Regions from separate parts of the Exiguobacterium sp. UBA3491 genome, predicted to be linked through region 1. Evidence: riboswitches for the same ligand, from Rfam matches in the RefSeq annotation. Region 1 holds a riboswitch; each other region holds the start of a gene.

The links. Region 1 has a riboswitch for S-adenosylmethionine ahead of B4F99_RS06255 (LLM class flavin-dependent oxidoreductase). Riboswitches for the same ligand answer to the same signal wherever they lie in the genome.
Region 2: it holds a riboswitch for S-adenosylmethionine, as region 1 does, so the genes downstream of both, B4F99_RS08245 (methionine ABC transporter ATP-binding protein) here and B4F99_RS06255 (LLM class flavin-dependent oxidoreductase) in region 1, are expected to answer to the same signal.
Region 3: it holds a riboswitch for S-adenosylmethionine, as region 1 does, so the genes downstream of both, mtnK (S-methyl-5-thioribose kinase) here and B4F99_RS06255 (LLM class flavin-dependent oxidoreductase) in region 1, are expected to answer to the same signal.
Region 4: it holds a riboswitch for S-adenosylmethionine, as region 1 does, so the genes downstream of both, B4F99_RS09540 (Na+/H+ antiporter NhaC family protein) here and B4F99_RS06255 (LLM class flavin-dependent oxidoreductase) in region 1, are expected to answer to the same signal.

The regions. Positions count from the first base shown of each region.
Region 1 covers NZ_DFQK01000017.1:88,350-96,005, forward strand. Annotated here, with positions in the region: gene B4F99_RS06220 (NAD(FAD)-utilizing dehydrogenase) at 1-523, opposite strand, end outside; gene B4F99_RS06225 (nitroreductase family protein) at 600-1,235, opposite strand; gene B4F99_RS06230 (nitroreductase family protein) at 1,288-1,923, opposite strand; gene B4F99_RS06235 (MarR family winged helix-turn-helix transcriptional regulator) at 1,925-2,380, opposite strand; gene B4F99_RS06240 (YczE/YyaS/YitT family protein) at 2,535-3,200, opposite strand; gene B4F99_RS06245 (DUF817 domain-containing protein) at 3,354-4,139, shown strand; gene B4F99_RS06250 (DUF975 family protein) at 4,333-4,971, shown strand; SAM riboswitch class I at 5,081-5,183, shown strand; gene B4F99_RS06255 (LLM class flavin-dependent oxidoreductase) at 5,258-6,316, shown strand; gene B4F99_RS06260 (ATP-grasp domain-containing protein) at 6,313-7,260, shown strand; gene B4F99_RS06265 (hypothetical protein) at 7,337-7,656, shown strand, end outside.
Region 2 covers NZ_DFQK01000021.1:258,524-266,179, reverse strand. Annotated here, with positions in the region: gene B4F99_RS08260 (MBL fold metallo-hydrolase) at 1-177, shown strand, start outside; gene B4F99_RS08255 (alpha-glucosidase) at 239-1,849, opposite strand; gene B4F99_RS08250 (aminotransferase class I/II-fold pyridoxal phosphate-dependent enzyme) at 1,998-3,185, shown strand; SAM riboswitch class I at 3,248-3,352, shown strand; gene B4F99_RS08245 (methionine ABC transporter ATP-binding protein) at 3,436-4,449, shown strand; gene B4F99_RS08240 (methionine ABC transporter permease) at 4,439-5,104, shown strand; gene B4F99_RS08235 (MetQ/NlpA family ABC transporter substrate-binding protein) at 5,132-5,947, shown strand; gene B4F99_RS08230 (GNAT family N-acetyltransferase) at 6,003-6,500, opposite strand; gene B4F99_RS08225 (CAP domain-containing protein) at 6,589-7,467, opposite strand.
Region 3 covers NZ_DFQK01000015.1:19,023-26,678, forward strand. Annotated here, with positions in the region: gene B4F99_RS05000 (sugar ABC transporter substrate-binding protein) at 1-343, opposite strand, end outside; gene mtnA (S-methyl-5-thioribose-1-phosphate isomerase) at 355-1,404, opposite strand; gene mtnK (S-methyl-5-thioribose kinase) at 1,401-2,567, opposite strand; SAM riboswitch class I at 2,646-2,749, opposite strand; SAM riboswitch class I at 2,955-3,056, shown strand; gene B4F99_RS05015 (2,3-diketo-5-methylthiopentyl-1-phosphate enolase) at 3,127-4,317, shown strand; gene B4F99_RS05020 (2-hydroxy-3-keto-5-methylthiopentenyl-1-phosphate phosphatase) at 4,314-4,973, shown strand; gene B4F99_RS05025 (methylthioribulose 1-phosphate dehydratase) at 4,970-5,590, shown strand; gene B4F99_RS05030 (1,2-dihydroxy-3-keto-5-methylthiopentene dioxygenase) at 5,607-6,143, shown strand; gene B4F99_RS05035 (arsinothricin resistance N-acetyltransferase ArsN1 family A) at 6,269-6,757, shown strand; gene B4F99_RS05040 (MBL fold metallo-hydrolase) at 6,818-7,573, shown strand; gene B4F99_RS05045 (pentapeptide repeat-containing protein) at 7,622-7,656, opposite strand, start outside.
Region 4 covers NZ_DFQK01000026.1:3,499-11,154, forward strand. Annotated here, with positions in the region: gene B4F99_RS09515 (hypothetical protein) at 1-140, opposite strand, end outside; gene B4F99_RS09520 (YwpF family protein) at 282-773, shown strand; gene B4F99_RS09525 (histidine phosphatase family protein) at 770-1,360, opposite strand; gene B4F99_RS09530 (alpha/beta hydrolase) at 1,378-2,367, opposite strand; gene B4F99_RS09535 (metal ABC transporter solute-binding protein, Zn/Mn family) at 2,537-3,505, shown strand; SAM riboswitch class I at 3,575-3,679, shown strand; gene B4F99_RS09540 (Na+/H+ antiporter NhaC family protein) at 3,761-5,071, shown strand; gene B4F99_RS09545 (hypothetical protein) at 5,111-5,314, opposite strand; gene B4F99_RS09550 (aldo/keto reductase) at 5,474-6,286, shown strand; gene B4F99_RS09555 (YfbM family protein) at 6,409-6,870, opposite strand; gene B4F99_RS09560 (alanine/glycine:cation symporter family protein) at 6,957-7,656, opposite strand, start outside.

The sequences.
Region 1 (7,656 bases):
GTCGACTTACGAAGGTTTCGTCCGCTGTTTTAATCGTAAACGCCTCCGACTTCGTGATCTGTTCGATCGTCGTTTCGAAACGAGCATCGAGTCGTGGCAATAAAGCATCCTCAAACGCCGTGAAGACGCCAACTGTCCGTGCTGTGCCTAAATGACGGACGGTCGTCTCGACCGTATGGAGATCAGCACGACGGGCGCGAATTGCGACAGCAGGTGAATGCGTCGAGTAGGTCTCAACTGTACCTCCACCATATGTACATAAAAGATTATCGACTTCTTGGAACAGTCGTCGTGTCGTCTCTTCACCGATTTTTGAGACGAGCTCTCCGCCGAATCCCATCGCATAATTGAATTTTCCTTCTGATTTTCCAAGCCCTGCAAATCCAAGATACGCATCTTCTACTGTTCGCTTGCGGATTGGTTTTCCGGCATCGAGCAGTAAGACGCATTGCCCATCTTCAACGAGCTGATGAGCAAGGAAGATTCCCGCTACACCGGCTCCGATAATCGTCACATCGTACATTACTGACGCCTCCTTTTCTTTGAGTATACAAAAAAGCCGGATTCCTATGAAAGGAATCCGGACTGAGTGAGATCGCTTATTTCCACTCTGCGATGTCAGCGATTGGTAGACGAACCGATGGGTATCCTGCGTCCACGGCTTTACCGATTGAAAGCAACATGACTGGGAGGTAACGCTCTTTTTCAAGACCGAATGCTTCTGCGATTTGGTCTTTTTCGTAACCACCGATTGGGTTTGTATCGTAACCGTGTGCACGAGCGACGAGCATCAATTGCATTGAAACGAGACCTGAGTCGATCAAGATGCTATCACGTAATGTTTCAACGTCTTCTGGACGGTAGAAACCTTTGATGGCTGGTACTTGGCGATCACGTACTTCTTGTGGCATAAGACCTTTTTCAACAGCCATGTCGTAGATTGTCTCGATGCTGTCGACCGCGTTCATGTCACCGAAGACAGCGATGACAGCAGAAGATGTCTCGACTTGAACTTGGTTGAATTTTGCGAGTGGTGCGAGTGTCGCTTTACCTTCTTCGCTATCGATGACGAGGAAACGCCATGGTTGCATGTTAACTGAAGATGGAGCAAGTGTTGCTTCTTCAAGGATTTGTGTCATTTCTTCTTTTGAAATTTTTACGTTCGTGTCGTAGTTACGAATCGAGCGGCGTCCTTTGACGATTTCCATGAAGTCCGTTGTTGTTTGAGTAGTCATAATTATTCAATCTCCCTTGTGTGTGTTTTCTTTTTTTATAGTGTAAAAAAACTTATTTCCAGTCTGCGATGTCGTTGATTGGTAGGCGAACTGATGGATATCCAGCGTCCACCGCTTTACCGATCGATAGCAACATGACCGGTACATAACGATCTTTTTCAAGACCGAATGCTTCCGCGATTTGATCTTTCTCGTAACCACCGATTGGGTTTGTATCATAACCGTGTGCACGAGCGACGAGCATCAATTGCATCGAGACGAGACCCGAGTCAATCAAGATGCTGTCTTTCAAGTCGTTTGCTGATACGCTGCTGTACATCCCTTGGATCGCTGGTACTTGGCGATCGCGTACTTCTTGTGGCATGAGCCCTTTTGCGACAGCTGTATCGTAGATGTTCTCGAGTTGATCAACAGCGTTCATGTCACCGAAGACGGCGATGACAGCAGAAGATGTTTCGACTTGGACTTGGTTGAATTTCGCGAGTGGTGCAAGTGTCGCTTTGCCTTCTTCGCTATCGATGACGAGGAAACGCCATGGTTGCATGTTGACAGAAGAAGGTGCGAGTGTTGCTTCTTCAAGAATTTGTGTCATTTCTTCTTTTGAGATCTTCACGTCTGTATCGTAGTTACGGATCGAACGGCGTCCTTTGACGATTTCCATAAAGTCTGTTTGAGTTTGCGTTGCCATATTAAAGCGACTCCTCTTTTAATTTAGGTAATGTTTCGGCGTTCGCTTCGATGCGTTGAATCATCTCAGCTAACGTCCGTTGTTCTTCAGCAGAGAATCCTTCGAGTAAGTTCTCGAGGAACTCCTCTTTTTGTTCGCGTAATCGTGCAATGCGCGTCGCCCCTTGTTCCGTTAAGGAAACAAGAATCACCCGATTGTCAGCGGCTGAACGCTCGCGAGCAATCATCCCTGTCGATTCCAGGTGTTTGAGGTGACGGGTCACCGCCGCGTGATCGACATTGACGCGTTTTTGCAATTCTTTTTGACTGATCGTTTGATCGACTTGTAGTTGAGCAAGTAGGTCCATTCGAGTCTGACTGAAACCATCCGTACAGAGATCGAATTTTTGAGCAATCGTCTTATTGACGGAGACGAGTGCATAGATCAACCGTCCTTTTTCGGTACAGGAAATACTCAATCCATCACATCCTTCCCTTCGTTCGAAGAAACCTTTGACGTATCAAAGATTGATATGTAAACGAATATAACGTGTTTGATTTGATGACGCAACTTATTTGCTTTTAACATAAAAAGAGATATCATTCACGCGGAATGATATCGAGTCAGGCGACTTAGCTAATTTGGCGTTTAGACGCCGGAATTCCTTTTGCATCGATCGCTGCAATGATCCGACGGAAATAGAACAACCAAAATTGTAGGAATGGTCCGATTAAGAAAATCGAGAGGATTGTACCGAAGAAAACAGGACCACCGAGCAACCAACCGATGCCGCATGCCGTGACCTCCATGATCGTCCGCATCAGACGAATCGACGTTCCAAATCGCTCTGCAAGTGTCAGCGTCAACCCATCGCGTGGACCGGCTCCATATCCGACAGCAACATAAAGACCTGCCCCCATGCCGATGATGAAGATGCCAAAAATCAACCAGATCGTATTCAACCAGATCGACTCAAAAGAGGGTAAGAGATGAGAATTAAGGACAAGATTCATGAAGACACCGACGAAAATCGCGTTGACGAGTGTCCCAATTTGTGGTGTGACGCGGTCTAATGTGTACTTAACGAACACGAGTAATAGACCGACAAGCAAGATGATCGTTCCGACGGACAGTGGTGTTTTCTTTTGGAGACCGAGATGCAATACATCCCACGTCGAGACACCGAGTTCAGCAGTGATCATCATCGATGAGCCGAGAGCGAGTAAAAATAAACCGAGTAGGAAGAGTCCCCACTTTAACGTAGCGCGTAATAACCAGGAAGCACGATGACGCGTCATGTCTAACACCTCATTTCTTAAAAATAATTGATTCGTTAACTGTATCATGAGGAAAGTAGAAGAAGAAAGACGAAATTTTCCGTTTTTTCCATCTTAAGAAGGAGGGGAAGGTCGAAAGAGAAACGTATACTGAAGAAAAAAGGAGATGACAGGATGAAAGCGATCCGGCACTTGATTCGTTTTACATACATAGAAGCCGTCTGTTGCGTCTTTCCCGTCATGATTTTCGCAGCGCTTGCTCTTTCACGTTATCTTCCTGCTGAACCGATCGCTCGATACGATCTCCTGTTGCTATGGTGTCTTCTCGTCCAAATCGTCTTACTTGTCACGCGTTATGAAACGCTGGAAGAGTTCAAACTGATCTTACTCTTTCACGTGATTGGTCTAGCACTTGAACTGTTCAAAGTGAACGTTGGGTCTTGGAGTTATCCGGAACAGGCTCTAACGAAAGTGGCTGGTGTTCCCTTGTATGCAGGATTCATGTATGCAAGTGTCGCAAGTTATGTCTGTCAAGCGTTCCGAAGATTTCATTTACGCTTCACAGCATTTCCACCACCTTGGCTTGCGATCAGCGTAGGCAGTCTCGTCTATCTCAACTTCTTCACCCACCACTGGATCTTCGATGCACGCTGGCTATTGATGGTCCTCGTCGTCCTTGTCTTCTATAAGTCATGGGTTCATTTTACGATCGAGCAGACGATCTACCGGATGCCGCTTGTCCTGTCTTTTTTACTGATCGCGTTTTTTATTTGGATCGCTGAGAATATCGTGACGTTCTTTAAAGGGTGGGTCTATCCGCATCAGGAAAGAGGATGGGAAGTCGTTGATCTCGGAAAATTGTCTTCTTGGTTCCTGCTTGTGATCATCACTGTCCTGATCGTCATCGTCGCGAAATACAAGCAACGGGACCCGGCTGTGGAGATATATCAGCGTACATAGACAAAAAACATGACATTTCATTTGTGATGGAGCGCTTCGATGTTCAACGTTCGTTCTAACATGTGGACGACAACTTGAGCGTGCTTGGCTCAACCAGCAACGAGACGGGAAATTATTGAAAAAAGAGTGAAACATTAGAAATTTTAAGCCGTAGAGTAAGGTGAGAACTTATTTTTCAAGGAGGACCTTACTCATGTCATCTCAATTAAAGAAAGCAGCGAAGGAGTCGCTCAGCGGTCGTTGGGGATTTGCAGTCCTAGCTTTTCTGCTGTTTAGTATTATTCAGGGTGTTCCTAATTTATTTGGATCGGATATCGATGAGCCGTCTAGTAGTATAGATCTCGTTGTATCATTGGTGTCGATTTTATTGATTCCAGTAGGAGTCGGTTGGACATGGATTGCCATGTCGATTGCTCGTGGCGAAGAAACGAAAGTGACGGATTTGTTTGAGCCATATGGTATGTTCCTGAAAGTGGTGGGGCTGGCCATTGTTCAGTTCATCTTTATCGCGCTCTGGACGTTACTCTTAATCATCCCTGGTATCATCAAGTCATTCTCTTACTTGTTGACGTTCTACATCCTTCGAGATGAACCATCGATCGGTATCCTCGAGGCCATCACGCGTTCACGCCAACTCATGGATGGTCACAAGATGGAAGCATTCTTACTCTTCCTATCATTCATTGGTTGGGCATTACTTGTAATCGTTACACTTGGTCTTGCTGTCTTATGGGTTGGACCATACTTCAGCGTCACGCTTGCCAAATTCTATGATCGTGTTCGTGGTGAACAAGCACCAGAGCCAACATCAGATTTCGTCGCACCATATTAATCCGGAATCCCGACACTACGTCGGGATTTTTCTTTGAAATAAATCCGATAGGAAAAGACGGTTTAATGGTTGCTTTAGTTCAATGAATTCTGTACGATGAATGCAACACATCTTATCTAGAGAAGTCGAGGGACTGGCCCGAAGACACTTCAGCAACCCCGCTATGGCGGAAGGTGCTACTTCCAGGAAGGAATACCTTCTGAAGATAAGAGCGGACAGGACAAGATACCGTCGCTCTTTTCGAACTTCGAAAAGAGCGTTTTTTTATGATAAGGGGGACGATGGAGTGGAGTATGGTTTTTGGTTACCGATTTTTGGGGGATGGTTACGTAACGTCGAGGATGAACAGATGCCAGCGACATTCGATTATGCGAAACAAGTCGCACAAACAGCTGAACGCATCGGCTTCTCGACGACGTTGATTGCGGAATTGAACTTGAACGATATCAAAGGCATCAAGGAACCGAGTCTTGAGGCATGGACAACGGCAGCGGCGATTGCTGCAACAACAGAACGCCTTGAGATCATGACAGCGGTTCGTCCCGGGTTCCATAATCCAGCGACGACGGCGAAGATGGCGGCAAACATCGATCAGTTGAGTGGAGGGCGATTTACGCTCAATGTCGTCTCAGCCTGGTGGGCAGAAGAAGCAAAACAATACAACGGTATTTTTACTGCACATGATGAGCGCTATGCCCGGACGGAAGAGTTCGTCACGGTCATGAAAGGACTATGGGCAGATGCGTCACCGTACAGCTTCTTCGGTCATCACTACACGATCGAACAGGCAGAACTCCATCCGAAACCCGTCCAGCGTCCGGGGATTAAGCTCTACGCTGGTGGAGAGAGTGAAGCCGGAAAACGGACGATCGTCGAACATTGTGATGCCTATGTCATGCATGGAGGCACTGTTGAAGAAGTAGCTCATAAAATCAATGATATGAAAGTACGCCGGGAAGCGACGGGACACGCACCGCTTGAGAGCTTCGGTCTTGCTGCCTACATCATTTGTCGGGATACGGAAGAAGAAGCGCTTCTTGAGTGGCAACGCATCACGGACGTTAAGGAAGACAGCGCCGGTTATGCCGGTTATCAAGATTTCATCAGTAAATCGCAACTCGAACAACAGGTCGAACGAAATGATTATTCCGTCTCGAACCGTGGTCTGCGACCGAACTTGATCGGAACACCAGAACAGATTGCCGAACGGATTCTAGCGTTCGAAGCCGTTGGTGTCACGTTGCTCTTGTTACAATTCTCACCACAACTTGAAGAAATGGAACGCTTTGCCCGTGACGTAATGCCACTGGTCGAAGCGAAACGAAAGGTAGGTCAACAATCATGACAAAAATTCATATTCTCCACGAAAACCAAGAATGGACGGATCATCTCATCAAACGTCTCGAAGAACTCAAGTTGCCGTACGAGCAGTGGCACTTAAATGAAGGAATCGTACCGTTAGATGAACTGCCGCCAGAAGGTGTCTTTTACAGTCGTATGAGTGCGTCTTCGCATACGCGGGGGCATCGTTACGCGCCGGAGTTGACGGAAGGGGTCCTCGCTTGGTTAGAAGAGCATGACCGGACCGTCTTTAACGGAACGCGTGCGCTTCGTCTTGAAGTCAGCAAAGTCAATCAATACACGGCGTTGCGGAAGGCTGGGATTCGTGTACCGAAGACGACGGCTGCCGTCGGACGCGATCAAATCGTACAAGCAGCAAAAGAGATCGGTGTTTCGTCATTCATCACGAAACACAACCGTGCAGGGAAAGGTCTCGGCGTCCAGTTATTCCATTCGATTGAAGCACTTGAAGCTTATCTCGACGGTCCGACATTCGACGAACCAGTCGATGGCATCACGTTGATTCAAGAGTATATTCAAGCACCAGAACCGTACATCACACGTTGTGAGTTCGTAGGTGGAAAGTTCGTCTACGCGGTTCGAGTCGATACATCAGAAGGTTTTGAGCTTTGCCCAGCGGATGCATGCGTGATCGACGACTTGTTCTGCCCAGTCGGTGAAGAAGCACCGCAAACACCGATGAAGTTCCAAATCGTTGAAGGCTTCGATGACCCGATCATCCAAAAGTATGAAGCATTCCTCCAAGCGAACCAGATCGCGGTCGCAGGCATCGAGTTCATTAAGGATGCGTCAGGTACGATCTATACGTATGACGTCAATACGAATACGAACTATAATTCGGATGCCGAGGCAGCTGCAGGACGCTACGGCATGCTCGAACTAGCGAAGTTCCTCGGTGCAGCCCTTGAAACAAGCACAGTAAAATAAGAATCTGCTCCCGCCCTGTCACCGGACGTTACAAGACCGGATGACAGGGTATTTCTATAGAAAAGGGGGCGGATCTATGATTACGTGGAGAGAAGAACGACAGCTCGATATCCCGATTGAGGAAGCATGGCACTTGTTTGATCACACGCGATTGCAGCGTTTGATTCCGAACGTCGTCCAGCACGAGGTGATTGAACGAAAACCGGGTGTCGTCGGTTCGACGTATCGTCAAACATACATGCAGGGTAATCGACTCGAAACCTATATCGTGACCGATTTAGCCTATACGAACGAGCCTGACTTCAAGCAAAATACGATTGGATTCACATTGGCTAAAATATTCAAGATCGAGATGACGTTTACGCTCAAACCACTTGGACACGATCGTTGTCTGTT
Region 2 (7,656 bases), on a different contig from region 1:
GCGACATGGGATCCGGACGTTGCTCTTCGCTCCGCTGATCAATTAACGGAACTGTCTCCGGATATTCTTGCCGTCGGACATGGTCCCCTCATCCTTGGACCAAGTTACGAGATGCGCCAAGCCGTCGATCGATTCACGCACGTCTTACAGACGAAAAAATCGTCACCTTTCAAATAACACATGAAATAACATCCGTACGCGTTCCTGACACGTCGCGGATGTTTTTTCGTCCAGTAGTTCAATTCTGTTCTGTAACAGCATATCGATATACACGTGCTTCATAAGGACGTAGTTCATCCGAGACATCTGGATAGTTCGACACAAGCAACTTATCTTGCGATAAAACGAAGGCAGTTTGCATCGGTTCGTCATGCACGTTGAGAACGATCCGCCACACTTCTCCCTCTAGTTCCCGCTCATAGATGTAGAGATACGGATCATGAAGAGCTAAGTCGCGATACGTACCATAGACCATGATTGGATGATCCTTTCGCATCTGAATCAATGCTCGGTAAAAGGCAAGGACGGATGATGGATCGGCTTCTGCTTGCGCGACATTGATGTCCGTGTAATTCGGATTGACCGCTAACCACGGTTTCCCACTCGTAAAGCCTGCCGCGTGCGTACCGTCCCACTGCATCGGCGTGCGGGAGTTATCGCGTGCGAGTAACTGCATTGACGAGAGTACGACCTCCGGATCCTCGCCGCCAGCGACGCGCTCCGCGTATCGATTTTGAAAGGCGACGTCTTGATAGAGCGACGGATCCGAGAAGCGAATCCCCGTCATCCCAATCTCTTCTCCTTGATACACGTATGGAATGCCAGGTAATGTATGCAACATCAAACCGAGTAGTTTCGCACTCTCGACTCGGTATCGTTCACTGCCGAAGCGGGTCACTTGTCGCGTATGATCGTGGTTGTTGAGAAACTGTGAATTGACACCTAATGGGTATAAGACGTCATACCATCGTTTCTGAATTTCCTTGAATCGTAAAAGGTCCATTGCCTCCATGTCGTCCGCGATTTCGAAGTGAAACAGCGTTCGAAGTTCTTCACGTTCTTCACTGACATATAACAGACCGTCTTCTGGACCGACGAACGGAATCTCACCGACCGTGAACAAATCTTTCCCGGCAAGGACGTTCGCATGCATTTCCTGAAGGAAGTCGTGCACACCTGGTTGATTCCCGAGATACGATAGATTAAACGGATTGACGACATCCTCAAGCGAACGTTTTTTGATCAAGTTGATGACGTCCATCCGGAAACCGTCAATCCCTTGAGCGATCCACCAGTTCATCATGTCGTAGATCGCTTGCCGGACAGCCGGTTGTTCCCAGTTTAAGTCCGGTTGTTCTTTCGCAAAGGAATGGAAATAATATTGTTCGCGCTCTTCACTCCACGTCCACGGGCTCGGCGCAAAGTAAGACCGCCAATTGTTCGGGGGCGTCTCTTTCGTTCCATCTTTCCAGATGTACCAATCATCCTTGTCGTGGATTCGGTCCCGCGACTGACGGAACCAGTCATGCTGGTCACTCGTATGATTGACGACCAAATCAAGAATTATCTTTAAGCCGCGTGCGTGAGCCGCTGTGATCAACTCTTGTAGATCGCCCATCGTTCCCGCCTTGTCCATGATCGTGTAATAATCGGCAATATCATAGCCATTATCGATGTCTGGAGAACGGTAACATGGATTTAACCAGACGATATCGACACCAAGCGATGCGATGTAATCTAGCTTGTCGATGACACCTCGCAAATCACCGATGCCGTCCCCATTCGAATCCTTAAAACTGCGCCAATAGACTTGATAGACGACTGCTTCTTTCCAGCTAGCTCGCTTCATCTCCTCACTCCTCTCCCTACTCTCTATTCCCGCTCCACATATCTGTACCTGTTTATTGGACGATTTTTTTGAATTTCAAAAAAGTTCTTTTCTTTTGACTGAATATTCGTTATCCTTGACGACAATACTACGAAGGAGGCACACATCCATGAAACATTTCGCTCCATCCATCGCCATCGATCGGCTTCCTGCTCCCGTTTTCGCTGAACTTGCGAACCGGATCGGTGCTGTGAAAGCTGCCGGGCATGATGTCATTACCCTTGGTCAAGGAACACCCGATCAAACGACGCCCGTACATATTCTCGACGCCTTGAAACAGGCGATCGATGAGCCAACAAACCTTCAATATCCACCATTTCGTGGACATGATTTTCTAAAGCAAGCCGTCGCGAGCTTTTATGCGAACGAATTCGGCGTCACGATCGATCCGGCAACCGAGGTCGCAATTCTTCTCGGTAGTAAAGCCGGAATCGTCGCCTTACCACAAACGATCGTCAATCCTGGAGAAGGTGTCATCGTCCCGGATCCGGGGTACCCGGATTACCTGTCTGGAGCAGCACTTGCTGGCGCTTACCCGATTACGCTTCCATTGCTTGAGAAAAATAACTTCCTGCCGGATTACGATTTACTTGATACGACAGATGTCGAGCGCGCCCGGATGTTGTTCCTCAATTACCCGAGTAATCCGACAGGTGCGACAGCGACAGCAGAAGCCTTCGAACAGACCGTTGCCTTCGCGGATGCCCATGATATTTGTGTCGTCCATGATTTAGCCTACGGCGGCATCAGCTTTGATGGTCCCACACGAAGCTTCTTGCAGACGGAAGGGGCGAAGGAGGTCGGAATCGAGTTGTTCTCACTCTCGAAACGCTTCAACATGTCTGGCTTCCGAATCGCTTTCGCGATCGGAAATCCGTCCGTCATCTCAAGCATCGAGACGTATCAGGAACATCTCTACGTCAGTGCCTTCACACCGATCCAACATGCAGCGACCGTCGCTCTGACGAGTGACCAGACATGTGTCCGCGAGTTAAGTAGTCTGTACGAAACACGACGCGATGCGTTGTTCGCGAAACTCGATGCGATTGGCTGGAGTGGACCACGTCCGGGCGGTTCCTTCTTCGTCTGGCTTCCTGTTCCTGAAGGTTACACGTCCCAAAGCTTCACCGATCACCTGCTTGACGAAGCACACGTCGCTGTAACCCCTGGATCCTTCTTCGGCGAATACGGTGAAGGCTACGTCCGGATCAGCTTGATTGCTGACGTCGAACGTCTAGAAGAAGCCGTCGATCGAATCGGAACGCTCAACCTGTTCCGGACACCTGTTGCAGAATAATTCTGAAAAAACATTTGACAGATGGGAATCATTTCCGTTAAAGTAAATCCCAACAGCATAACTACTTATCGAGAGCGACCGAGGGATTAGGCCCAACGACGTCCGGCAACCACCTATCAGGAACGGTGCCACATCCTACAGAATGGATTCATTCTGAGAGATAAGTTACGAAATCTTACACTTTCGTCGCTTTTTCTGGTTGCTCTGCTACTAGGAAAAAGCGACTTTTTTTGTATGAGGAGATGAGCAGATGATTGAATTCAAACAGATTACGAAACGGTTCGTCCGAGACCGGACCCCGATTTTTGCATTACGAGATGTCGATTTGACGATTCAAAAAGGAGAAATTTTTGGGATCATCGGTGAATCCGGTGCCGGTAAGAGTACGTTGCTTCGTCTGATCAACGGTCTCGAGCATCCGACACAAGGAACGGTAAAGGTCGACGGTGTCTCGCTCGGCGGGATGTCAAAAGCAGATTTGCGTCAACTTCGCTTGCGGACAGGAATGATCTTTCAGCATTTCCAATTGATCCAGTCGCGTAATGTCGCAGATAACATTGCTTTTGCACTGAAGGCTGCCGGCGTCAAACGAGCAGATTTTCCGGAACGGATCCGTGAACTCGTCTCGCTCGTCGGACTCGAAGGATTCGAGACGAACTTCCCGAGTCAGTTGAGCGGCGGACAGAAACAGCGCGTCGGGATTGCCCGGGCACTCGCGAATGATCCAACCGTCTTGTTATGTGACGAAGCGACCTCTGCCCTTGATCCGGTCACGACGCTGCAGATTTTAGATTTGTTGAAAGATTTGAATGAACGACTCGGATTGACGATCGTCCTCATCACGCATGAGATCGATGTCGTCAAACAGATTTGCCATCGTGTCGCGGTCATGTCGCAAGGGGAAGTCGTCGAAGTTGCCTCTACATACGATTTGTTCAGTCAAGCCAAACATCCGGTGACACAACATTACGTCGACACGGCACTCCAGATCGAGCTACCGGAACGCATCTTGCAAGCGACACCGGGAAAGATCATCCGCCTACAGTTCACGGGCGAGAAGACCGGTGAAAGTACGTTGTCGGAAGCCATCCGTCGATACGATATCTCGGTCAGCATCCTGCACGGAAAAGTCGATTACATCCAAGACGTCGCTTTTGGTGTCCTAATCGTCAGCTTGACGGGATCCTCCGATCAAATCGCACCTGCCCTCGACTGGCTCGCGACGGAACTTCATACACTCGAGGTGATTCAGGATGTGGCTTGATCGTATTCAAACGATGTTACCCGAGTTGTTGAAGGCGCTCGGTGAGACGGCGTGGATGGTCGGAATTTCACTTGCCTTCGCATTGGTCGTCGGGATTCCGCTCGGGATTCTCTTGTTCGTCACCGACCGCGGATTATTTTTTCAAAACCTTGCCGTCCGCCGTGTTCTTGACTTCGTCGTCAACATCGTCCGGTCTTTGCCGTTCATCATCTTGCTTGTTGCCCTCATTCCATTAACGAAATTTTTGCTTGATAATACGATTGGTCCGACAGCAGCATCCGTCAGCCTCAGTGTCGCAGCGATTCCGTTTCTCGCACGACTCGTCGAAACATCACTGCGTGAGATTCCACCTGGTTTGATCGAAGCAGCGGAAGCGTGCGGTGCGAAACCATTACGGATCATCGTCAGTATCCTTTTACCAGAAGCACTCCCTGGCATCATTCAGGGCATCACGCTAACGACGATCAGTTTGATCGGCTTCTCGGCAATGGCTGGGATCGTCGGCGGCGGAGGTGTCGGTGACCTCGCGATCCGCTTCGGCTATTATCGCTATGATAATCTCATCATGATCGTGACGATCGTCGTCCTCATCGTCATCGTCCAGAGCATTCAAGCACTTGGCAATCAACTGGCGCGAAAAACAGACAAGCGCTAATCATACATATAAAGGGAGAGTTGAATCATGAAAAAACGATATGCCTTTTTAGCTACAGCCTTACTTGGTGCAGGAATCCTCGCAGGATGCGGAGACAGCAGCGCTGATGAAAAAGACAAGACGATCAAGATTGGAGCGACAAGCGGACCTTATAGCGACATGGTCAAACAAGCGATTCAACCGCAACTCGAAAAGAAAGGCTATAAAGTCGAAATCGTCGAATTCAGCGATTATATCCAACCTAACATCGCACTCGGTAGCGGCAATATCGATGCTAACTTATTCCAACACTCGATTTACCTGAAGACGTTCTCTAAAGAAAAGAAGCTCGACCTTAAAGGACTCATCACTGTCCCGACGGCACCGATGGGACTGTATAGTAAAACGGCGAAGACACTTGACGACGTCAAGACGGGTGCTGAAGTCGCGACGCCGAATGATCCGACGAACCAAGCGCGGGCGTTGAACTTACTTGCGGAACAAGGCTGGATTGAACTGAAGCCAGATGTTGATCCACTGACTGTTTCAGAGAAAGATATCGTTAAGAATCCGAAGAAACTCGTCATTAAACCACTCGAGGCGGCTCAACTACCACGCGCCGTCGAAAGCGTCGATATCTCAGCCGTTCCAGGGAACTTCGCTTTGGCTGCGAAATTCGATTTACTCGATGCGTTAGCGCTCGAGACAATGGACGAGCAGTACCGGAACCTCGTCGCTGTCCAAACGAAAGATGCGGACTCACAAGTCGCAAAAGATTTGAAGGCAGCTGTCGAATCGGATGCGTTCAACACAGTCATCGAAAAATCATTCAAAGGCTTCAGCAAGCCTGAATGGGCAAACTGATAAAAAACAACCGGATTCCAAAGAGACAATCTCTTTGAAATCCGGTTGTTTTGTGTTAGAACCGATACCACATCAGCTCTTCATCATGATAGGTATCATCGACTTTCAGCGCCCGTGGTTCGATCGCGTATGATTCAAAACCAAGTGATCGATACAACGCTTTAGCAGCTTCATTCGTCCGGACGACCGAGAGATGGACTTGCTCGATCACAGGATGCTGCTTTAATGTACGTAATGCCTCTTCTACGAGTTGCCGTCCGACCTGTTGTTTTCGGGCGCGTGGTGTGACGTACATCGCGAATAAATTCGCTCGATGTCGCATCTTGACCGGATCGGAGCAGACAATCGTGACGACACCGACGAGCTCTCCTTCATGAAACGCACCGAACGTCGCTGCTTGTTCACTTTGAAAACGCATAGCGTACTGGTCGACCGGCCGATCTTTTTCTGCATCATAATCAGAACCGAATGCTTCCGGATGATTCTGTAATGCTTCTAATCGCAATGCTTTATAAATTACTGCATCTTCTGGATTCAATCGACGGATTTCCAATCGCCCCACCTCCTGCCTTTAGTATAAAACAAACAATCTCATGAAAAAGAGAACGACATCGTGAAATGTCATCCTCTTTTTTACATACTTAAGGTGTTCGGAAATTAATCGTGAAGTACGGTGCGTTGTCTCGGAATGCCACACCGACATCGGCTTGCTTGTACTCTTTTTTCAAGATATTTTCTCGGTGTCCTTGTGAATTCATTAGACCCCAATGCGCCGCAAAGACGTTCGGATACCCCATCGAGAGGTTTTCGCCAGCATAGCTGAACGTGATTCCTCCGCGTTTCATCCGGTCGAACGGATCACGACCTTGTGGATCTGTATGCGAGAAGAAATTATGTTTCGCCATGTTTTCGCTGTGACCACGGGTGACCGGCTTCAATGCTGTGTACGGTGCTAACGGACTCAACTTATAATCAACGCGTTCCCAGTTCATCAAGCGAAGCATCAGTTTCTCATCCGTCGTCCGTAGCGCTTTTGACGATGTACCGTAGAAGCCTTTTTTCTTCGCTTCGACGTCTTTCGGAATCGCAAGTGTCGCTTTGACTTTATTGCCGTCATGTTGATCGAAAAAGTACGTCACATAGTTGCCTTTCTTCTCATAAACGGCGGCATGGTCCAGATTCAGCATGTAGTTTGTGTTGCCTTTACGATAGGACTTCACTGCGGACCACCCCTTTTTCTTCAAGGAGGATTCCGTATCCTTATTCAATACTGCACCTTGTGTCGTCACACCGTTTTTGAAACGATACTTTCCGTAGTCTTTACCATCCTTCGTTAAGGCGACGAATTCTTCCGTTGAAGTCCGTCTGACTTCCCAGTCATATCCGGGATACTCACTGCTATATCGATCAATCAGCTTGCCGCCACTTTTCGGGTAATCGGCTTCTGCCTGTTCCATTGGAATGTTTTCGTAGCCGAAAAAGGCTACCGCTGCTACTCCGATGATCAAGCATTTTTTCATGTCGTCGTTTCGCCTCCTTTAATCTCATTACCTTTATTTTAAAAGAAATTGTTTCCCCCGAACAGTCATTGACTCTCATTTGTCTAAATCACATCTTCCGTCCACAAACCTGACACATTTCATGAGAACGCTCTTCCTTTAGTGAAATGCTTTCTTTTAAACGATTCTTGAAAACATTTAGTACAGAGA
Region 3 (7,656 bases), on a different contig from region 1:
GTTTAATCATGTCATAGGCGTAGTCTTCCTTACCATGCGAGATGATGAGCCCATCATAATCTTGCTGAATCGCTTGCGCGACCAGCTCCTTGAACTTGACGTCGTTACCTTCCGAAATAAACGTGCTGACTTTAAAGCCAAGCGCTTCGCCTTCACTTCGTGCGCCATCAAGGAATTGTTTCGTATGGTCGTCCGATGCTAGGTTGCGGATGACGGCGATCTTGACGTCCGATTGAACCCCTTTTGGTACATCCTTGACGACCTTCGTCGTCGTGGCTTCTCCATTCGCACAAGCCGCTAGTAACAGTGCCGGTGCTAGGACGGCGTAAGCTAGTTTTTTCATGACATATCTCCTTATCCGAGGGGTTGAAGCCCTGTTAATTGTTCAATCGTTTCTTCATTCGGTTGCGTGATGACACCAAGTTCGGTAATGATGCCCGTGATCAATGTGTGTGGTGTGACATCAAACGCCGGGTTGAAGACAGCGACGCCTCCCGGTGCTGTCGCGACACCTTGGACAGTCGTCACTTCCTGCGGATCACGTTCTTCGATTTCGATCGCGTCTCCGGAAACGAGCGAGAAGTCGAACGTCGAGAGCGGTGCTGCGACGTAAAACGGAATACCAAAAGCTTGCGCGAGCAGTGCCAATTGGAACGTCCCGATCTTATTCGCCGTATCTCCGTTTCGTGTAATGCGGTCGGCACCGACGATGATCGCATCGATCTGTTTTTCTTTCAGCGTATGGGCGACCATGTTGTCCGTAATTAACGTGACATCGATGCCGGCACGTTGCAGCTCCCATGTCGTCAATCGTGCTCCCTGCAGTAACGGTCGCGTCTCACTCGCAAAAACGGATAATTCGATGCCGCGTTCTTTTGCGATGTAGAACGGCGCAAGTGCCGTTCCATAAGCAGCGGTCGCAATCGATCCAGCATTACAAATCGTTAGGATCCGGTCGCCTGACTGGAACAATTCCAGTGCATGAATCCCGATTTGACGTGACGTCTGCGCATCCTGGTCGTATAAGGCGACCGTCCGTTTTTCCAACCGTTCGCGAATCACTTCTACCGACGTCCCGTCTTGAATGATTGGATTCAATTGATCGAGGACATTTCGCAAGTTGACGGCCGTCGGTCGTGTCGCGAGTAACGTCGCCGATGTCTCAAGCAAGGCTTGCTTGTAGACCGGTAGCTCTGCTTCAAAGCGGTACGCTTCTTGAACGAGCACGAATCCACCGAATAAGCTGATCGCAGGTGCGCCCCGGACACGTAGTTGTTTAATCGCCTCAACCGCTTGCGCGAGATCAGCAATGACTTCATAGTGCTCTTCTTGCGGTAGACGTGTCTGATCGAGAATCGTCAAGACACGATCTTCGTAACGGATACTTTGAACGAATGTAGTCATCGGCTCAGTTCCTCCGTTACGTCAAAGTTTCGTAAATCATCGAATGTCCGGCATTCTGTACGGCGTTTGATTAACGCCGCTCCTAGACGAAGAGCGTGACGTTTCCGCTCTAAGCGTTCCGTCGTTGAATCGATTGATTCTAAATCAGCGACCGGTGCAAGGCCGATCGTCCGCCGAATCAATTCGCAACCGGCAAAGCCAAGGGCATCCTGCAAGATCGTGCTCAGTACATCGTCGACGAGCCCCGATGCCCGGAATGGTTCGACGGCTTCCCGTTCCCATAATGCACGGAACGTTGAAGCAAACGTCAGCCAGAACGTATCGATATCCTTGATTCGGGCGCCACGTCGTGTAGGGTAATCCGGATATGCCGCGAAGAATAGATGCGCAATGAACTGCCCGACATCGAATCCGAATGGACCATAAAAGGCGAATTCAGGGTCGATGACTTTCGTTTCCGTCGCCGAGGCGAAGATGCTTCCTGTATGTAGATCGCCGTGCAGCAATGCATCTCCTTTCGTGATGAAGAGCGCTTCGAGTTTTGCGACTTCGCGTTTCAACTCATCGTCTGCCCATAGACGTGCCACCTCTTCTTCGAGTCCGGCTTCAATCTCGTTCGTCTCCGCGTCATGAAACGGATCCGTGAAGATTAATTTTTCCGTGATGTCGCACAAGTCTGGATTGTAGTACGTTCGGGCGACACGTTTCTTTTCAACCGGACCAAGCGCAAAGTCCGATGTATGGAATAACGTCCGAGCGAGATAAGAACCGATATGTTCCGCAAGCAACGGATACTGTTCACCTGCGAGTAAACCACTTCGAACGATCGTCAGATGTGAAAGATCTTCCATGACCGTATATGCCTCTTCATGACTAGCATGAAAAACACGTGGCACGAACGGTACGGCATGCCGTGCGAATTCACGGAGTGCGGATTGCTCGATCCACGCTCGTTCGAGCGATAACGGCCAGCTCTCCCCGACGACCTTCGCATATGGTAATGCTTGTTTTAAAATCAAGCGATGTTCGCCTTCTCGAATCCGAAAGACGAGGTTGAGGTTCCCGTCGCCAATCTCTTCTGCTTCGACGGCTCCATCGCCGATCAGTCCTAATGTCCGAACACAATCAATCGCGTCCTGTTCTGTGAATGCTTTATATGTCATCTCAGTTTCCCCCTATGTGATACACGAAAAAGCGCCTCTTTTCGTCATCGAAAAGAGGCGCAGAAAAGTCACTGCGTCCTCTTATCTCTCAGACGAAACGTCTGTTGGATGTAGCACCGTGCCCAGTGGTCGGTTGCTGCGGCGTCATCGGGCCAATTCCCTCTGCCAACTCGCGATAAGAGTCGTATGTAGTTGTCGTGTGTGATATTGATTTGAATCTTACGCAATCGACTTCCTCGCTGTCAAATCGAAATCAAGCAGAAACGGATATCATTTTTAAGTCATCTATAGAAAGAGTATTTTCAAAAAAATAAATTTTCTAAAAATAGTTTGACAAGTGGCGATTCTCATGTAAAAATTGCAATTAGATTTCACAATTTCATCCAATTCTTATCAAGAGCAGACGGAGGGACAAGCCCTACGATGTCGCAGCAACCGACCTTTTGGCACGGTGCTAATTCTTGCAGCTACTAAGCTGACAGATAAGAGTCCACGTTCGAATCATTCATGGTCTCTTGTCGCTGACGAGAGACCATTTTTTTGTTGAAGGAGGAAAGACATGGCTTATATCACTGCTACTTATCAATTGACTGCCCGTGATCGACTCGAGCAGCGCGCTGAACAACTCGCGCTTGGTCTGACAGTCGGTTCTTGGACGGAACTGAATCATCTCGAACAACAACAACTTGCCTCGTTCAAAGGGGAAGTCGTACATACCGAAGAACGCGATGGCAAAGGATATATCACGATTCGTTACCCGGAACATAACGTATCGCGCGACTTTTCTGCGATTCTGACGACCGTCTTCGGGAAACTCTCACTCGACGGTGAAATCAAATTAACGGAATTGCTACTACCCGATACATTTACGTCGGACTTTCCAGGTGCAAAGTTCGGGATCGAAGGGGTCCGTTCCTTGATCGGTGTCGAAGATCGCCCACTATTAATGAGCATCTTCAAAGGAGTCATCGGACGCGATTTATCGTTCCTTCGTGATCAACTCGAAGGACAACTCGCTGGTGGGATCGATCTCGTCAAAGACGATGAGATCCTATACGACAATCCATTGACACCAACGATTGACCGGGCACGGATCGGACGTGAGGTCATCGATGCTCACTTCCAACGGACCGGTAAACGTGCGTTATATGCGATCACACTCAGCGGTCCTGTCTTTACGCTCAAGGATCAAGCCAAGCGATTGATTGATGCTGGAGCGACTGCTTTCTTGCTGAATACCTTCACATACGGACTCGACGTCTTACGCGAACTGGCAAGTGATCCGGAAATCAACGTTCCGATTTTCAATCATCCGGCATATAGCGGTGCGTTGATCGCTAGCCCGAATCACGGAGTCGCAGCTCCTGTCTTACTCGGCACATTACCGCGCGCTGCTGGAGCAGACTTGACGCTATTCCCGTCTCCTTACGGCAATGTCGCTTTGCCAAAGGATGTCGCCCGTGGTATCGCGGTCGAAGCGACCCGTCTCGGTCAGACGAAATCAATCTTCCCGGTTCCTTCAGCCGGTATTCATCCTGGACTCGTCGCTCAACTCGTACGAGACTTCGGGATCGCTTCCGTCATCAACGCCGGCGGCGGCGTACATGGTCATCCGCAAGGTGCTGCGGCTGGTGTCATTGCTTTCCGTCAGGCACTCGATGCGGCACTCGCAAATGAATCCCTATCGACGGCAGCATCGCGTCATGAAGAATTACGAATTGCCCTCGACGCTTGGGGGATCAAGTCATGACCGTACGGATTCTTTGTGACTTCGACGGGACGGTGACGACACAGGATAACATCATCGCACTCATGCAGGCATTTGCGCCAGCGAGTGACTTCGAACCGTTAAAACGCGGTGTACTCGACCGGACGTTATCGATTCAGAGTGGTGTCGGGCAAATGTTCGCACTTCTGCCGTCTGACGGAAAAACAGCCTATCTTGACTTTTTGTTGGAGCGTGCAGTCATTCGCGACGGATTTTCGGAGTTACTGCAGTACAGTCGTCGTCAAGGCATCGATTTTTCGATCGTCAGCGGTGGAATGGACTTTTTCGTCGAACCAATCTTAGCGCCATTCCTCGACCAAGAACAGATTTACTGTAACGTCGCTGATTTTAGTGGTCCATTCGTCCATATCGATTGGCCAAACGCCTGCGATACCCATTGCACGAACGGGTGCGGCTGTTGTAAAACGTCCGTTGCCCGGACACTACGTAAAGACGGTGACGTCATCATCGTCATCGGCGACTCGGTGACGGACTTCGAACTCGCAAAACAAGCGGATCGTGTCTATGCCCGTGATTATCTGATCACGTTGTGTGAAGAGAACGATATCGCCTATACACCGTTTGAGACGTTCCACGATATCGTTCATGATTTAACACGAGCGGAGGTGACAACATGACATTCATGCGACGGTATGAAGAGCTACGCGCCATCAAACAAGAGCTTGCGGCGCGCGATTGGTTCCCTGGTACGAGTGGCAATCTCGCCATCCGGACATCCGGTGTCCCGGTTGAATTCCTTGTGACGGCAAGCGGAAAAGATAAACGGCAGACGACTCCTGACGACTTCGTTCATGTCGATGCGACCGGTCAATTGATCGGTGAGCAATCCGGGCGTCCTTCTGCTGAGACATTGCTCCATGTCGAAGTGTTCAACCGAACGAACGCCGGATGTTCCCTGCATGTCCATACGATTGCGAACAATGTGATTTCGGAGTTATATGGCGATCAAGGAAGTATCACCTTCTCCGGTCAAGAAATCATCAAGGCACTCGGTCACTGGGAAGAAGATGCGACGGTCACGGTGCCGATCATTCCGAATCACGCGGACATCCCGACACTCGCTGCTGCTTTTGCGCCATATGTCACAGCGGACAGCGGTGCCGTCCTGATTCGCAATCACGGAATCACGGTCTGGGCACCGACCGCCTTTGAAGCAAAGAAACACCTCGAAGCCTTCGAGTTTTTATTCAACTATACGTTGACGTTGCAATCATGCCGTCAATCTATCTATTAAAAGGAGGAATCATCTCATGGCAACAGTCTTATTCCAAGAAACAAACACACGGTATACGGATCAAACGGAAGTCGCTGACTTCCTCGCATCGCGCGGCGTTCTTTACGAACAATGGGACGTCTCAAAACTACCAGCACCTCTCGTCGAGAACTTCACACTGACGGATGCCGACAAACAAACGATTCTCGATACGTTCGCTCCAGAAATCAAAGACGTATCAGAACGTCGTGGATATCAGACAGCTGATATCATTTCACTTTCGGATACGACACCGAACCTTGACGAGTTGCTCGTCAACTTCCAGAAAGAACATCATCACACGGATGATGAAGTCCGTTTCATCGTCAGCGGTCACGGCGTCTTCGCGATCAAAGACGAAGAAGTCGGCTACTATAACATCGAACTCAATCCTGGTGATTTGATTTCTGTTCCTGTCAATACACGCCACTACTTTACGCTCCAAGAGGATCGGAAAGTCGTCGCTGTTCGAATTTTCGTCACGACGGATGGTTGGGTTCCAATTTACGAGAACGAGACATCCACGGTCTCTTAAGAACGACAAAAGCGTTGATTTCTTCTATATAAGGAGAATCGGCGCTTTTTCTTATCTCACAAACATATCACTACATCGACACGTAACAGATATAATGAGGGAAAAGCGATTGGGGAGTGAGCAACATGCATATTCGTCCTGTAACGGAACATGACTTACCCGCTGTTCTATCCATTTATAATGAAGGCATCGAAGACCGAATCGCAACGCTTGAGACGGATCGAAAAGATTTATCGTTCATGACCCAGTGGTATGCAGAGCGTACGCATCGCTACGCTGGATATGTCGCAGAAGATGAGACAGGTGTCCTCGGCTTCATTTCTCTTGATCCGTATAACCCGCGTCCTGTCTATGCGACAGTTGGTGAGATTTCCGTCTACATTACTCGAACACATCGCGGACAAGGGATCGGGACACAGTTGTTAGAAACTGCCGAACAACATGCGCGCGATCATCAGATGCATAAGCTGATCCTCTTTACCTTCCCGTTCAATAAAATCGGACAAAAGCTCTACATCCGTTCCGGATTCCGGATTGTTGGGACATTTAAGGAACAAGGTCGCTTGAACGGCGAATACGTCGACGTCATGGCGATGGAGAAACGCTTACGATAGGATTCATTGAATGCCAGACGGGGAATAGTCAATCCGAGTCATTGAGAGAGGATGAACCTAATGGATATTCAACAAATTCGTAATGCAACGCTTGTCGTCACGTATGCCAATCAAGTTTTACTGATCGATCCGTTTCTCGGCGAAAAAGGCAGTTTACCTCCTTTCGGTCAAACGCCGAATGCCGTCGCCAATCCACTCGTCGACTTACCGGTCGATGTTAAGACACTGCTCGATCCTGACGCTGTCTTCGTCACGCATCTGCATGCCGATCATTTCGATGATGCTGCAAAACAATTTCTACCCAAGCATTTGCCATTCTATGCGCAGCAAGAAGAAGACGCACGGCAAATCCGAGAAGCCGGCTTCACGAACGTCTCTTCCTTCGATTCCGGTGTGACGATCGGTGATATCCAGGTCCATCGAACAGGTGGACAGCATGGTGTCGGTGAAATCGGTGAACGAATGGGACATGTCTCCGGACTCGTCCTCACGCATCCGGACGAACCGACGCTTTATATCGCAGGTGATACGATTTGGTGTGACGAGGTCGCGCATGCGATTGAACAACATACACCAGATATCATCGTCGTCAACAGTGGGGCTGCCCAGTTCCTGACGGGAGAACCGATCACGATGTCGCAGCGTGATCTCCTTGCCGTACACGAAGCAGCAGCGGAAGCAACGATCATCGTCTCGCACCTCGAGTCCGTCAATCACTGTCTCCTGCGGCGCGACATGATTGCTGACTTTTTAGCTGCTTTCCACCTCTCTGCCCATTTCCTCATTCCGGAAGATGGCGAAACGATGTCATTTTAAGAACAAATCAAAAGTCTCTTTTCGAAATTCATCGAAAAGAGACTTTTTTCATGGAATGACCAATCCTAATAATCGAGCGAAGG
Region 4 (7,656 bases), on a different contig from region 1:
AGCAAACAGGCAATCAGGAGCGCAATGCGATATGCAAGCGTCGGGCGGTCTGTCGGTTCAGCATGCCAATACATGATGATATGGTGGGCAAGTAAGACAATACCCAGGATTCCTAATATTCCAATGAGTACTTGCGGCATAATGAACGATCCTCCTGTTAGTAATATCTAGTCTTATTTAAACATAGTTCACACGAATTTCGTCAGGAAAAGTTTCCCGTCCCACATTCCTCACGGTATACTGTAGAAAAATCGTAAGCGATCAAGGGAGGGCATTTTTTCATGAAAACCTTTAAATTATGCACATTGCGCATTTTAATGGACGAGTCAGGACGTGATACGACGATTCCCGTCGCCATTCAAGATGGACTAACGGTCAGTACCGAACAAACGGCACAATGGGTCGCAGAAATCGTCGTTCCTTCGAGCGATCAGCCGATCGTCGATGAATTGTTCACAAAACATTTACGTGCTTTGATTGAAATCACGATCTCACGACCCGATAATGACCCTGCCGCGATGATCGTCACGCCTCTTGAACGGACTGCCTTAAGCGAACACGTCTCCTATGTCTTCACTGGTAAGATGGTCATGATGAAGAATGATTTATCCGAATCGATCTTACGTGAAGTCGTCGAGGATGGATTCGCTGGTGAGGAACTCGTCCAAGAATACAAGGATCGTCGTTCAAAACGCGGTGCACATATCACGAGTATCGCTAAAGAAACATTTAAACAGTATCTAGCAGAACATCCAGAAACACCGATTTCTTAAGGTTTTTCGACTTCGTCCGTGATGTGATCCGCTACATTGATTCGATCAATCGTATAGTGGTCCGTATATTGGATATAATTCGCACATGCATTTTTCAAAGGTGTCCGGTAACTGAATGTCTCATCAATCGACGATAAGGCTGCTTTGATCGTATGCGAGTGACAGACGATTAAGATTCGTTTCCCCTCATACGTTCGTGTCACTTCCTGTAATGCTTCGAATACGCGATCCTGAATCGCTTGTTCCGTTTCAAGACCTGGAACACGTTTCGTATCGTTCGCTTGAACAGCTTCATAAATCGACGCAACCGGTTCACCGGAAGCGGCACCAAATTCACGCTCGACGAGTCGATCATCGGTCGCTGTGATCGTCAATCCGACCGCACGTCCGATGATTTCAGCTGTTTCAACAGCGCGGGACAACGGACTTGCTAGCAAGACATCCCACTTTTCATTGGCTAGATAAGCGGCGCTGAGTTCCGCTTGTCTTTTTCCTGTTGCATTCAACGGGATATCTTCTCTTCCTTGGATTCGCTCATTTAAGTTCCAATCCGTCTGACCATGTCGCACTAAACAAATTTCAGTCATGTCTCTGTCTCCTTCATTCAAGAAATATGACTGATTGTATCATGTTTTTCATCGGGAAGTTGTCGCGGTGGCAATAACAACACCTGACAAGTGAAGCGTTCAATTCGTTCGAGAAGTCGTTCAATTTTCAATGGATTTTCGGTCTGTGCAAAACTAGCAAGTGAGTGGGTACCGTTCGGAAAAGAAAACAAACGGACATCAGCTCCGACATCGGCTCCTTTTTCAACGAAGTGAAGAGCTTGGGAAAACGGAACGATTGGATCTTTTTTGCCATGCAGGAGCATGATCGGTGGGGCGTCTGACGAGAGATGCGTCACAGGTGAAACGTGGGTCATGAGCTTGCGCCATTCTTCCCGTCCACCTTTATAAAACTTAATGTGAGCGATCCAGGTCTGAATGAAAGTAAACAATAAAAAATTCGTCGGTGGATATAAGGCAATGACACCACTAATCAATGGCATGTGTCGTTCATCTCGCTCACCAACGAAAGCAGATGGGGCAAGTGCCGTCGTCAGCATGAGTGCAGCTCCGGCTGAGTCTCCCCATACCATCATCCGTCCTCTTAAAATGCGAAGATCTTCTGCTTCTTTGTTCAAAAAGCATAAGGCATCCCGTACATCTTCGAGATTATCCGGAAAATAACTGCCTTCTTCAAACAGACGATAATCGATACTACAAACAGCAACCCCAAGTTCAAGCAGGCGATCAACGATCGGGCTAAAACAGAACAGATCCTCGCGCTCTCCACGAACGAATGCGCCACCGTGCGCGTAGATCGCGACCGGAAACGGTCCTTCCCCCGGCGGATAATAGAGATCGAGTTGTAAGGTACGGTCTCCCACTTGTTTGTAAGTGAGTGTCCGCGATGCGAGTTGTTTTTCTGTGATTGGCAAGGCGGGTTCAGTCCATCGAAGTAATGCACCGTAATTGTTCCAGATACTTGCTCCCGCAGCTGCCGTCGTTAGTAGTGCAGCTCCCCCCATTAGCCATGCAGTTTCACGTTTCACTTGATCACCTCCAAAAGACGTACCAATTCCTTCACTTTATTATCCTTTTACCCCGTTTTAAAAGAAGTCGAACGTCTCGGTATTCGTACTTGACGCTTCTCAAACGTTCCGCTATAGTGAAAAAGTCCAAATCGGAATAATTACGTTTTAATAACGGAGGTAACATATAATGAAAAAAATCATTCCTGCTTTAACGGTCGCATTCGCGAGCGCAAGTATCCTCGCAGCTTGTGGATCAAACACCGATTCATCGACTTCAGATGATAAAAAGACGGAAATCTATACATCGACGTTCGCAACAGCTGCCATTGCCCGTGAAATCGGTGGTAATCAAGTCAACGTCAAGATGATCGTCCCACCTGGAGCAGATCCGCACTCCTATGAACCGACGTCAAAGCAACTCACTGAGATTGCCAAAGGTGACCTTTTCCTTTTGACGGGTACGACACTTGAACCCTATTCAAAAAAAATCCAAGAGAGTCTAAAAGGCACGGACGTCCGGTTCATCGAGACGAGTAAGGATGGCACTTTGCTGGAATCGGATGCTACGCTTCACGCACATGAAGAAGAGGGACATACAGAAGATGAGCAGGCGCACGAAGAGGAAGGACACGATCATGGAAAATACGATCCACACGTCTGGCTTGATCCTGTCAACGCCAAAGCAATGGCACGTTCTATCACAGTCGCCTTATCAAAAGAAGTACCAAAAGACAAAGCAACATTCGAAAAAAACCTGAAAGCGTTCGATCAGCAGGCTGACGCACTCGATAAAGAGTTCAAGCAAGCCGTCGCTGACGGATCAAAAAAAGAACTTCTCGTCACACATGCAGCTTACGGTTACCTCGCCGAACGATATGGTTTCACGCAGCTTCCAATCGCCGGAATTTCCCCTTCCGATGAACCCTCACAAAAGCAACTGGCTGCTTTAGTGAAAGAAGCGCGGATGCATGATTTGAAATACGTCGCGTTCGAAGAAACGGTTTCACCAAAGGTTGCGCGTGTCATCCAAAAAGAAATCGGAGCTAAATCCGTGACGATCCATAACCTCGAGTCGGTGACGAAATCGCAGCAAAACAGCTCGTATTTTAAGTTGATGGAAGAAAACGTCCAGACGTTAGAACAGGCACTTCAGTAAAGTACAGTTGACACGCGTTACTCAATGCGGTACGGTAAGAAACGTGTTTTACAACAATTGAATGACTTCTTTTTATCGCGAGAAACGGAGGGACTGGCCCAATGATGTTTCGGCAGCGGACGATTTGATTCGTACTGTGCCAAATCCAGCAAGCGAAAGCTTGAGAGATAAGAAGAGCGTCTTTATTTCATAAAGACCTCCTTCTTTCTTGCGAAGGGGTCTTTTTTTGTATCTTTGAGAAACGAGGTGTCAACAATGAATGAAATGATCACGCCTAACAAATGGGCACTGCTTCCCCTCGTCGTATTTCTGGTCCTCTTCATCGGAGCCGGCATCTTCTATGACGACTTTTACAAATTCCCGATTCTTATCGCTGCTTTGATCGCGCTGATCTTTGCTGCAATCACGACGAAAGGATCGATTAATCAAACGGTTGAACGAATCGCAACCGGTGCCGGAAATCCCGATATCATGATTATGGTCTTCATCTTCTTATTAGCCGGTACGTTCTCTGGAACGGCAGAAGCAATCGGCGCCATTGATGCGACCGTCAATGCTGCCTTAACGTTCCTACCTCCGTCACTCCTGATGAGCGGTCTGTTCGTCATCGCTGCCTTCATCTCGATGGCAATGGGAACTTCGACTGGAACGATTGCTGCACTCGCACCGATCGCCTTCGGTATTCATGAAGCAACAGGCATCAACGTCGCAATCGCAGCAGCGTCAGTCGTTGGGGGTTCGATGTTCGGCGATAACTTGTCGTTCATCTCAGATACGACGATCGCTGCCGTTCGAACGCAAAAAACGAACATGCGTGATAAATTCCGGACGAACTTCATGATCGTTCTCCCGGCTGCCATCTTGACGGTCATCTTACTCGCATTCGTTTCTGGTTCTGGCGATGCGGTAACGGCTAAAGCATTCGAGTTCTACAAATTGATTCCATATCTCGCCGTCATCGTCCTTGCACTATTTGGTGTTAACGTCATCCTCGTTCTCGTCGGTGGTACATTGCTCACTGGCATCATCGGTATGATTGACGGTAGCTTCGGTTTAAGTGGGTTCGTCCTTTCGATGTCAAAAGGAATGATGGGCATGGCAGAGATTTCAATCTTGACGCTCCTCATGGGTGGTCTCGTCAGTTTGATTACGTTCAACGGTGGAATCGCCTACTTGAAGGAGACGTTGACGCGCAAGATTTCACAGCGTCGCGGTGCCGAATTCAGTATGGCGGCACTCGTCAGTGCAACGAACCTCGCAACGGCGAACAATACGATCTCGATTCTTGTCGCTGGACCACTCGCGGCTGAAATCGCCGATACGTATGAAATCGATCGCAAGAAATCAGCGAGTATTCTTGATATCTTCTCTTGTGGGATTCAAGGTATCATTCCGTATGGGGCACAACTCTTGATCGCAGCAGAGTTGACGAAGACGGCTTCACCGGAACTGATTCCGTATCTGTTCTATCCGTTCCTGCTCTTCGTCTGTGGATCGATTGCCATCATCTTTGGTTTCCCACGTCCGAAGAAATCAGTTGCTCAACAGGAAAAAATCTCTTCTTAACCAACGACAGGTCCGATCATGGTGATCGGACCTGTTTCATTATTTTTTCTGCTTCGCTTGTCGTTCTAAAATCAAATACGCGATTGCTGGAAGTGGAAACTGAAGGAGTCCCGCGCCTCCCCATACCCACGGGTTACGTCCTGATTTTCGTGCACTGAAAAATAGGCTAACTGCTTGCGTGACCAACAAGGCACTAATACTAAGCCAAGCTCCCTTTGATAGCTTTTTATTCTTTTGAGCCATCCTTTCTCCCCCTCTTTCTGACATACGGTCAGATGTGATGAATTCTCTTTTATTTTAACCCATTCTATTCCTCCATGAGCATGGAAACGGACGGTTTCGTTCGTTCGTGCTAAACTAAACGAGCAAATCTAAACTACGTTTTATGAGGAGGAGTAACACATGCAATACGCAAAACTTTCAAACGGTATTACGATTCCCCAAATCGGATTCGGTGTCTGGCAAGTAGACGAAGAAACAGAAGCACCCGCTGCTGTTGCTGAAGCACTACGTGTCGGCTATCGTCATATCGATACAGCTGCTGTCTATAAAAACGAGCGCGGTGTCGCAAAAGGAATCAAAGAAAGCGGCGTGAAACGTGAGGATCTCTTCTTAACGTCAAAAGTCTGGAACGATGATATTCGTGCCGGTCGGACGAAGGAAGCATTCGCAGAATCGCTCGAACGTCTCGAAACAGACTACCTTGATCTCTACCTGATCCACTGGCCAGTCGAAGGCTATATCGAAGCGTGGAAAGCAATGGTTGAACTGTATGAAGCAGGCAAGATCAAAGCGATCGGTGTCTCGAACTTCAAGGAACATCACCTCGATACATTGGCAGAAGAGGGCTTGATGGCACCAATGATCAACCAAGTCGAATTGCATCCACAATTGCCGCAACACGAACTGCACGAATACTTGCAAGATCACAACATCCAAGTCGAAGCATGGAGTCCACTCATGCAAGGGAAATTCCTCGAAATCAACGATTTCAAGGAAATCGCAGAGAAGCATGGTAAGACACCTTCACAAGTCGTCTTGCGCTGGCACCTCGACAACGGTATCGTTGCTCTTCCAAAATCCGTCACACCAGAACGCATTGCAGAAAACTTCGACGTCTTTGATTTCCAACTCGATGCCGATGATCTTGAGAAAATTGATCGTCTAGCAACGGATGTCCGCCTCGGACCGGATCCAGACGAAATCGATTTTTAATCTAAAAATTATTGTAAAAAGAGTGATTTCCATGTGAAGTCATCTTGATTTAGATGAACGACAAGAGACCCGTTTCCAGTCGACGACTTGGAAGCGGGTCTCTTTTTTATAGATGGTACTAGTCATACGTAATAAATCAAAATCGTATCTTCCGCTTCTTCTGCCTTTTGAAAATAGGCACGCAGATCGGCGAACTGCTCCCAGACATATTCGAATTCGCCCGGTATTCCAGCTTCATCATGAATCGAAGCGAGTGCCCGTTGATCGAAGTTTCGCATCACTTCAGCGGAAATGATCAAAAGCGGTAAAGGAAGAATCCCGACGATTGCCGCTTTTTCCTCATTGACGATCAACTCTTCACCAATGATCGCTCGCCCTAGATTATAGTGCGTGTCCTGATCAATATAGATATCGATTTGATTCATCAAATGGTAGATGGCATTCGTTTGTTCGAGGGCAAACAATTGTTCATGGTCGGGTTGTGTCTCATGAATGAATAATATCCAGTCCATGATAATGTGGGGATCGTTTCCGAACGACTCCCAGACCGCATCCGTGACGCGAACGAAATGTACGTTTTCCATTCTCCCCCTCCCTTCTGTACTCTGTATTCCCTTTTTAAATTCGTTCTATACAAAAAAAAGAGCCAGATTTCTCTGACTCCCTTTTCTTAGATCGCTTTTTCGTCTTCTTCTGACCCATGCCATGCTTCAAGCGTATGTTTTCCTGGCAAGTTCGGAATCGAGTCCGCATAGAAACGCGGCTCTTTTCCTGCTTTTCGTTGTGTCGCGTAATCATCGAGCGCAAGCTTCGCGATTTTTGCGAGACGGAAAATCGCATATAGATTAACGATTGCCATCAGTCCCATACAGATGTCCGCTAAAGCCCACACGAGACTAGCCGACTCGACAAGTGAACCGAAGACGATCATGACGAGGACGAGTGCACGGTATGCCATCATGACCTGTTTATTGTCACGGATGAACGTGATGTTCGATTCACCGTAATAGTAGTTTCCAACGACAGAACTAAAGGCAAAGAGGAAGATGGCAAGTGCCATGAATCCTGTCGCAAGTGATCCAACTTGCGACGCAAGTGCCCCTTGCGCTAAATCAATACCGGCTAAGGCATCTCCATTCGCATCTTTTGTCGGAACACCACTGACGAGAACAATCATCGCTGTCGCCGAACAGACCATCAACGTATCAACGAAGACCGCGAATGATTGAATCAAGCCTTGTTTGACCGGGTGGGAGACTTCAGCCGTTGCTGCTGCGTTCGGTGCCGAACCCATACCGGCCTCGTTCGAGAACAAACCACGGCGAATCCCGTTCAAGAGTGCTGCACCTACTGCACCACCTGCGAGTGTC